Regions from separate parts of the Rhodoferax mekongensis genome, predicted to be linked through region 3. Evidence: predicted binding sites of a transcription regulator. Region 3 holds the regulator's gene; each other region holds the start of a gene.
What was found. Region 3 encodes FNR, which switches genes on or off when oxygen is low (the NO sensors DNR and NnrR bind a similar motif). Its sites were predicted from a motif close to TTGATNNNNATCAA; they were not measured.

Region 1 (2,197 bases), 1.9 Mb from region 3:
ACCTTGAACCACAGGGTACCGGGCATTTTGGGCGTGGTGCCGCGGAACACGAATTCATCGGCAAATGCGTCAGGCAATGCGTTCTCAGCGCCCTTAGCAGTCCAGGTGATTTCCTGCACGCCTTCGGTGTACTTGGTGCCGTGCATTTCATAGGGTTGGTCCAGCTTGCCGACCTTGGTGCTCACCGTCCAACCGGCTTTCACCAAGGGCTGCGCGCCGTTAAATCCCGCAGGGATGGTGACCGTGATGGATGTGGTGGGCGCGCCGGCACAGCCATGGCCCACGCGCAGTACCCCCCGATAGCCGGCACCTGCTGCCGCAGCCTGGTCCTCCAGCGTTACATGAGAAAAAGCGGCGCTAGCGCTCATGGAAATTGCGCAAACAGCTATCAATTGCATAGCAAAACGATTCATGACAACCTCAAAACAATCGCCCGGCCGCTACGTACAGGCGCACCAGAGCAGAAATACAAAATCCGGAAAAGAAGAAAAAACTGACGCGACCGCACAGCCAGCGCCAAGCGCTGTCAGCGGCGCTCAGACTTGCGCAGGCGGGCCGCGGGCAGATGCTGCGTTGGCGAAGCGGACCGGAACACGCTCGGGCAGCGCTGCCGGTTGCGGGCTACGCGCTGCCGGGCCGGCATGCAGCGCCGCCATAGCCACCGGCAGTGCGCCGGCGGGCAGGCACAAGACGCAGTCCAGCGCGTGGGTCTGCATGCCCGAGGGTGCGCTGTCTGCGTTGCCGCCGACCGATTCGGCGACGAATGTGACCTTGCCTGCGGTCGTGCAAATCAGCGTCAATGCCTGCGGGTTAACCGCAGGGGCCGCCACCGCTACCCCGATGGACAAAGCAAACAACACCAGCATCCAACGGACGATGGAGCGTGCTTCGCGCAGGGATTGGAGGGAGGCCATGGAGGGCGATTATGGACGAGCCGACGAGCGCGCCCCCGGTCATCGCCCGGAACTTGACCCGCATCAAAGCTTTTGTATCCCGAAGGTAGAACATGACAGGTGCAAACCACAGGAAACACCATGACACACCCCGACCTTCACAGCTACCAGAAACAACTGCTCCAGCAACGCGATGCCTTGCGCGCCCGCCTGAACCAACTGCGCGGAGGCGAACCCAGCCGGGCTTTGGCCTCGGCGGCGCATTTCAGCGGGCACGAAGATACGCCCGCCCAGGCCAACACCGAGCGCGACTTGGAGCTGGCACTGGACGAGCACGAAACGGCCGAACTGCGTCGCATCGATGCCGCGCTGCAGCGCGTGGAGACCGGCACTTACGGCCATTTCGTGGCCTGCGGCACCACCATCCCTGAAGACCGGCTGCGCGCCACCCCGGACGCTGAGCGCTGCATGGACTGCCAAAGCGCGCTGGAAGACGCCTGAGGTCCATGCATGCCGGGTCAGCGGGCTGGTATTCTCTGCCGCTCTCTCCCGAACACGCCGCCAACACCGGCGTTACGCGCCATGATGAATTACACCTTCGCCTCTGCGACCATCCTGCTGATCCTGATTACCGACCCGGTCGGCAACATCCCGATTTTTGCCAACGCGCTCAAGCATGTAGCACCTGAGCGCCGGCCCAAGGTAATCCTGCGGGAAATTCTGATCGCATTCACGCTGCTCCTCACCTTCATGTTTGTGGGCGAGAGCTTTTTGCGGGTCATGAACCTGAGCGAACTGTCCTTGCAGATCGGCGGCGGCGTGATCCTGTTTTTGATTGCCCTGCGCATGGTGTTCCCGCCGGCCGCCACCGCAGAGACAGAGATCAAGACCGAACCGCTGATTGTCCCCCTTGCCATTCCAGCGGTGGCGGGCCCCTCTGCGCTGGCGACCGTGCTGCTGCTGGTATCCCAGCAACCGGACCGCCGCATGGAGTGGATAGGCGCGCTGTGCGTCACCATGCTGGTCAGCGCCGTCGTGCTGGTGTCGGCAGAGCGGATTCAGCGCATCATCGGCGACCGTCTGGTGGTCGCTGCCGAGCGGTTGATGGGCTTGGTGCTGGTGTCTGTGGCCATTGAGATGATGCTGCGCGGCATCAAGACTTTTGTGCAGCAGGTGGCGGCTGCCACCTGACGCTGCCGCTTAACTCGTCAGCCCGAGTCCCCGCGCATGATGGCGCAGGTGGTCGTCCATGAAGGTGCTGATGAAATAGTAGCCATGGTCGTAGCCCGCATGGCGCCGTAACG
Region 2 (2,197 bases), 1.3 Mb from region 3:
CACTGTCAATGGCTGCAGCCAGTTCGAACTTCCCGTAATCCTGCTCGACTACTGCGACCACGCTTTCCCCGGTACTGCGTGAGTTGGTGTAATTGAAGGCGAGAATAAAAGCAGTGGCAAAAATCAAAATGCCATGCGAGAAAAACAAGCGTCCGCGAACGCTCACATTGTCCAAAAGCTTCATGGTGACCTTCCCTGGTGAACCTGCAAACTATGGTGTTTGCTTCGTTCAAGTTGAAAAGCGGCTTGGCCCTTTACTTTACTCCTGAAAGCCGCCCGAACGCAAAGTCAACACCAAAGTGTCTCGATAGGCTCCGTTTTCCAAGGGCTGGATGGGCGTGGATTCATGAATAACCCGCGCATCATCCAAAAGTAGCAGGGACCACGGTTCGCTTAAAGTGAAGCGCTGCCCGTTGGGCCCGTCCGCTTCAAAAACCCGGGTTTCGCCGCCCTTGAGCCCTTTGCGTGCCACCAGAAAAACCGCCACCAAGTCAACGCCATCCCGGTGGGCGCCCTCCGGCGTGGGTCGACCTATACCGTCTGTCGTATCAATACGGAACTGATGCGCCTCGGTGTACCAAGTGTGCTGCCCCTTCAAATCATCGGCCACCCGGCCCAGCCACGCCAGGAGTTGCTGCCAGCCCGCTTGCGAGGTCACGCGCCTGTCCATGGGCTCAAAGTGACGCTGCATGCCACCGTGCAGCGCGTTGTACTCCAGCGGTTGCCAATGGGGACGATGTGCGACCTGGGAAACACCGCTCTCTTGAATAACGAAACAGGAATGGCGACGGCGGCGGTAGCGGCCACCATCTTTCAAATAGTTGTCCGGCGGCAGGTCATTCCACCCGTCGCACCAGCCCAACATGGTGTCCAACGGCACGCCGGACAGCCCTGCCACTTGGGACGCCCCGACGACCGCGTAGCCCTGACGGAACAGCGTGGCGCCCAGGTCGGCTGGGCGGGCAATCAGAGGGGGCTGGAGGGAAATGGTCATAGCGCCGGATTATCAACCGCACTCTTCTTTCGATGCCTGATGTGGGTCAATACGCCCGAAACCGTCTGCCCCTAAGCTGGGCCGGATCAAGGAGAAAACGATGACCGAAACCCTCAATGCCCCCGCCACCCTTGCCTGGAGCGACGCTCTGGTGCTCGACATGCCCGTGATGGACGAGGTGCACCAGGAGTTTGTGGCCCTGCTGGAGCGCGTGGTGCTGGCGGAGGACGACATGCTCATGCCCCTGTGGTCGGAGTTGATCACCCACACCCAGGAGCATTTCGACCGCGAAGACCAATGGATGCGCGCCACCGGTTTCGCGGCCGGCAACTGCCATGCCACCCAGCACAAAGTGGTGCTACAGGTGCTGCGCGAGGGGGAAGCCCGCGGCCACGGCGGCGACCTGGCTGTGGTGCGGCAGATGGCCGACGAACTGGGCATCTGGTTTCCCCAGCATGCGCAAAGCATGGATGCGTCCCTGGCATTGCACTTGCGTTCGGCAGGTTACGACCCGGCTACCGGAGCGCTCGCCCAACCGGACCGTTTGCCGCAAACGGAGATTCATGGCTGCGGCGGCGTCACCTGCTCGGACACAGTCACCGCCTGAATACACTCGCCTGATGCCCGAATCCTCTCCTGCCCTGCGCCACCGTCCTTCCGAAGACCTGCAAGCCCTGCTCACTGGCACCATTTTTGTGGCGCTGGGGGTCTTGATGTTCAAGCAGGTGGGCTTGCTAACTGGTGGCACGGCAGGGGTGGCCTTCTGGCTGCACTACGCCACTGGCTGGAATTTCGGGCTGATTTTCTTTGCCATCAACCTGCCGTTTTACGCCCTGGCCTACCAGCGCATGGGGCGGGTATTCACCGTGAAAACCTTCATGGCGGTGGCGCTTCTAGCCGTGTTCACCAACCTGTTGCCGCAATGGATGGGCTTTGAATACCTGCACCCTGCAGCCACCGCCATCATTGGCGGCCTGCTCATGGGCACGGGCATGTTGATCTTGTTCAGGCACAAAGCCAGCCTGGGTGGGTTCAATGTGCTGGTGCTGTACCTGCAAGAAAAGCGCGGCTGGCGTGCCGGGCGCATTCAGATGGCGCTGGACTGCACCATCGTGCTGCTGGCCTTCGGCGTGACCGATTGGCAGCATGTGCTGTGGAGTGTGCTGGGCGCCATCACCCTGAACCAGACTTTGGCGACCAACC
Region 3 (2,197 bases):
CCAGTGAGTGCGCCAACATGGACACCTTGGAGGCGGCACCGGGCAGCTCCACTGTGGCGATACGCCGCTGGGGCTTGAAGCGCTCCGGCAGATGCGCATAGGCATAGAGGGCAATGCGGTCAGGGCGCAAGGCATTCACTTGTGCCAGGGTACGGTCAAACGACTCGGGGCTTTGACGGGGCAAGCCGTAAATCAGGTCCACATTAATGGACTCAAATCCGCGGGCCCGTGCCGCGTCGACCAAGGCAAATACCTGCTCGGCAGGCTGCACGCGGTGCACGGCCTTCTGCACTGCGGGGTCAAAGTCTTGCACGCCGAAGCTCAGTCGGTTGAACCCAAGCTCGGCCAAGGTATCCAGGCGCGATGCATCAACCGTGCGGGGATCCACCTCTATGGAATATTCACCGCCGGCGGCAAAGCTGAAGTTGCGGCGCAGCATCGCCATGAGTTCCCGCAGTTCAGCGTCGCTTAAGAAGGTGGGGCTGCCCCCACCCAAGTGCAACTGGCTGACGGACTGTCCCGTTCCCATCAGTTTCGTGTGCAGCTCCACTTCCCGGGTCAGGTAGCGCAAATACGTAGCTGCCTTGTCGTGGTGCTTGGTGATAATCTTGTTGCAAGCGCAGTAGTAGCACAGCGATTCGCAAAATGGGATGTGCACGTAGAGAGACAAGGGCAAGGCCAGCGCAGCAGCCCCGGACCGGCGTTGCTGCAAGGCTTGGGTGTAATCGTCCGCACTGAAAGCCTCGACAAAGCGATCCGCCGTCGGGTACGAGGTGTAACGCGGCCCGGAGACATCAAACCGGGTCAATAGTTGTTCTGATATGGGTGCGGATGCAATGGCTGCGTTCATGAATACTCCAAGCTAGCGCACAGACTGTGACCGAAGCGCCCGCCAAACTCCTTGATTTACATCAAGGAGTTTCAGGATGACCGGGACCATAATTGACTTGCATCAGGGGAACACCATGCTTGAACACGCAATGCCTAACGCCAAGTCTCACGACGCCCACGCTTCTATCGCAATCACTCCGGTTGCGACTGCGGCATTGAACCCCCACACCATCAAAGTGGCTTGCTCCAACTGCAACCTGCGCGAACTGTGCATGCCCTTGGGGTTGAGCGCTGCAGAGCTGGACAAAATCGACGATGTGGTAGCCAGCCGCCGCAAAGTCAAACGCGGAGCAACCCTCTTCCGCAACGGAGAAAAATTCACCAGCCTGTTTGCCATCCGCACCGGTTTCTTCAAAACGTGCGTTGCTTCTGAAGACGGCCGCGACCAGGTGACCGGCTTCCAAATGGCCGGTGAGATCGTAGGGCTCGATGGCATCGTGAACGACCACCACACATGCGATGCCGTGGCTCTAGAAGACGCCGAGGTTTGCGTCATGCCCTTTGACCGCATTGAAGAGCTCTCGCGGGAAGTGAATTCGCTGCAGCGCCATGTCCACAAGATCATGAGCCGCGAAATCGTGCGTGAAAACGGCGTGATGCTGCTTCTGGGCAGCATGCGAGCCGAAGAGCGACTGGCTGCGTTTCTGCTGAACCTGGTTCAGCGCCTGCATGCCCGCGGCTTCTCGCAAAGCGAGTTGGTGTTGCGGATGACCCGCGAAGAGATTGGAAGCTACTTGGGTCTGAAGCTTGAGACCGTGAGCCGTACATTCTCCAAATTCGTGGAAGACGGCATTGTGGAAGTCAAGCAGCGCCATGTGCGCATCTTGAACACAGAGGCCCTGAAGGACATTGTCAACCCCAAGGTCTGCAACTGAGCGGGACTCAAACTCCTAATCGTTGACCTCGGCAGCGCTCATATTGAGCAAGGCGGTCAAGGCGCTGGAGGCCAGCGTCACCCCCCAGAAAACGAAGAACGCCAAGGTGTAAATCCCTTGGCGTGAAAGCGGTAGCGCGCCATCGTGCCAATGCAGATCGTGTGGGTCAATGAATGCAAACACCACGATCTCCAGTACGCCGGCCGCCAGAAAAGCGGGCCAGACGACTGCCATCCATTTACCTGTCGGCATACATCGCTCCTGAAAATCCGCTTTAGCGCGGTGCAGTGTTGGGCACTACCCCTGTCGCTGCATGGTTGCGTGCCTGCATGGCCGGGGCCAGGCTCTCAGGTTTGGCCGCCAAAGACTTGTTGATGTCCAAGCCGGCCTGGTAGTAGTTTTCATCAACGATGGGGTCCATGCCACGCACA
Region 4 (2,197 bases), 760 kb from region 3:
CAGCGGCTTGCCCTTGGTGTCTTGCACAGCCAAGCGGCTCACGGTGACTGAGCCGGACAAAGTCACTGCGGTTTGCGGGCTCTGCACAAAGCCCAGTTTGATGTCCGCATCCACCACCGCGCTTTGGGGCTTGACCGGCAAGTTGGCCGGCAGATAAGGCAAATAAGGCGCCAGGTCCAGCTGGCTGATCTTGAGCTCCGCATCCCCCTTGCGGCTTTGCGCGAACGGCGTACCTTCGGCCTCCGAGTCGAAATGGCTGCCATTGAGCACAAAGGCCAGTCGGGGCGACACCAGCGCATCGCGCTTGGAATCGAAGCTGCTCAAAAACGGCAGGCTGATCTGCAAGTCCCGCAGGGTGTGCACACGCTCAGCGCCGCCGGCGCGGTCGGTGTAGTCCACACTGCCCTGGTTCAGGGTGAGGTTGTAGACCGCAAACTTTGGCGTAGGTCCGGCAGGTGTGTCGTCGGGCTTGTTCAGGCGCTGGATGATGTCGTCAATGTCGTAGCGGCCCGCGCCCAGGTGGGTAAGCTGCACCTTGGGCGCATCCACGGTGACTGCGTCAATCACCGGTGCCAGCCGGAACAGCGACTGCGCCTCGGCATCCACATACACCCGGTCCAGCGAGACCTGCACGCCCTTGCCGTCCGCGGTGGCCACCGCAAATTCGCGCACCGTGAGCTCCAGCGACCAGGGCGAAAACGCAATGCTCCCGATGGTCACTTGCCGGCCCAGCAGCTCGCTCAGGCGGCTTTGCGCCTGGCTTTTGGCCAGCGGTGGCACCGCGGCCCAGGCCAGCGCCCACAAAGCCAGCAAACTGCCAAGCCCCCAGGCCAGTCGGCGAAACCAAGGGGAAGAAACAAGAGCGCGTGGATTCATAGGACAGCAAGTTCGTGGAGTAGCGTGCCCCCTGATGGTACCCAAGCCACTGTGGCAAAGCAGCGCCCTGTTGACTTGCATCAAGCTGCCACAGCCCCCGCCATGGGAAGCTCGCGCCCAGCCTGAGGAGCACCCCATGAAACAAAGCAGCCTTCAAATCATCAAAGACGAGCACGCCGCGTTGCGCGCCATGTTGCAGTCACTCACCATGATGCTGGACCGCGGCCCGGGCGATGAGCCCGAAGGCTTTTTTGACGTGGTGCGCGCCATGCTCTTCTACATTGACGAGTTCCCCGAAAAGCTGCACCACCCCAAAGAGTCCAACCTGCTGTTCCCGCGCGTGGCGCGGCTGGCCCCGCAGGCCATGGAAGCCATCGTCCAGCTCGAAGAAGACCACGCGCACAGCGAAGCATCTGTGCGCGACCTGCAGCACCTGCTGCTGGGCTGGGAGCTGATCGGCGAGAGCCGCCGCGCCGCTTTTGACACCGCAGTGCGCCGCTACGTGCAGGCCTACCTGGCCCATATGCAGCTGGAAGAAACCGCCATCTTGCCGATTGCCCAGACCACCCTCACCGACCAGGATTGGGCCGAACTGGACGCCGCGTTTGAGGCCAACCGCGACCCTCTGGCCACCAAAGGCCAGCGCGATCCGGTGTACGACCGGCTGTTCACCCGCATCGTGATGCGGGCACCTGCGCCTATCGGGGTGGGCTGAGCTCGCTCTTGTTAGGCCACCCTAAAGTTGGCGATTTCGCGCATCAAACTTTCTGACTGTTCGTTAAGTGCACCAGCTGCCGCACTTGTTTGCTCCACTAGCGCCGCGTTTTGTTGCGTGTTTTGCTCCAGCAGTTGTATCGCGTGAACGGTCTGGGTAACACCATCTGCCTGCTCTCGCGAGCCGACAGCAATTTCGTTAAGCAAGCCGTTGATCTTCTGAGCGTTTGACAGGATTTCTCCCATTGTCATGCCAGCGCCGCTCACCACGCGCGTTCCCTGCTCGACGTTTTGCACGCTTGCATCAATCAAATCCTTGATCTCTTTGGCGGCGCCCGCTGACCTTTGTGCCAACACACGAACCTCGCTCGCCACGACCGCAAAGCCACGACCTTGTTCACCTGCACGTGCAGCCTCTACCGCAGCGTTGAGTGCAAGTATGTTGGTTTGAAACGCTATGCCGTCAATCACCGAGATGATGTCACTGATCTTTTGAGATGAACTATTGATAGCACTCATCACGTTGACCACGTCTGCGATCACTACACCGCCCTTTTGCGCCACATTTGCGTTTTCTTGGGCGAGTAGCGCTGCATCTTTGGAGTTA

Region 1: a site for FNR is predicted at 968-981, ahead of RAN89_RS01030 (TraR/DksA family transcriptional regulator). Genes of this name have one in related genera too.
Region 2: a site for FNR is predicted at 1,031-1,044, ahead of RAN89_RS16265 (hemerythrin domain-containing protein). Genes of this name have one in related genera too.
Region 4: a site for FNR is predicted at 947-960, ahead of RAN89_RS06880 (hemerythrin domain-containing protein). Genes of this name have one in related genera too.

The regions. Positions count from the first base shown of each region.
Region 1 covers NZ_CP132507.1:221,767-223,963, forward strand. Annotated here, with positions in the region: gene RAN89_RS01020 (YcnI family copper-binding membrane protein) at 1-368, opposite strand, end outside; gene RAN89_RS01025 (DUF2946 family protein) at 537-914, opposite strand; gene RAN89_RS01030 (TraR/DksA family transcriptional regulator) at 1,035-1,394, shown strand; gene RAN89_RS01035 (MarC family protein) at 1,479-2,084, shown strand; gene fghA (S-formylglutathione hydrolase) at 2,094-2,197, opposite strand, start outside.
Region 2 covers NZ_CP132507.1:3,419,925-3,422,121, forward strand. Annotated here, with positions in the region: gene RAN89_RS16255 (methyl-accepting chemotaxis protein) at 1-184, opposite strand, end outside; gene RAN89_RS16260 (2OG-Fe dioxygenase family protein) at 260-994, opposite strand; gene RAN89_RS16265 (hemerythrin domain-containing protein) at 1,095-1,601, shown strand; gene RAN89_RS16270 (YitT family protein) at 1,615-2,197, shown strand, end outside.
Region 3 covers NZ_CP132507.1:2,162,453-2,164,649, reverse strand. Annotated here, with positions in the region: gene hemN (oxygen-independent coproporphyrinogen III oxidase) at 1-850, opposite strand, end outside; gene fnr (fumarate/nitrate reduction transcriptional regulator Fnr) at 1,047-1,766, shown strand; gene RAN89_RS10455 (hypothetical protein) at 1,782-2,018, opposite strand; gene RAN89_RS10450 (FixH family protein) at 2,041-2,197, opposite strand, start outside.
Region 4 covers NZ_CP132507.1:1,406,264-1,408,460, reverse strand. Annotated here, with positions in the region: gene RAN89_RS06885 (DUF748 domain-containing protein) at 1-876, opposite strand, end outside; gene RAN89_RS06880 (hemerythrin domain-containing protein) at 1,013-1,591, shown strand; gene RAN89_RS06875 (methyl-accepting chemotaxis protein) at 1,603-2,197, opposite strand, start outside.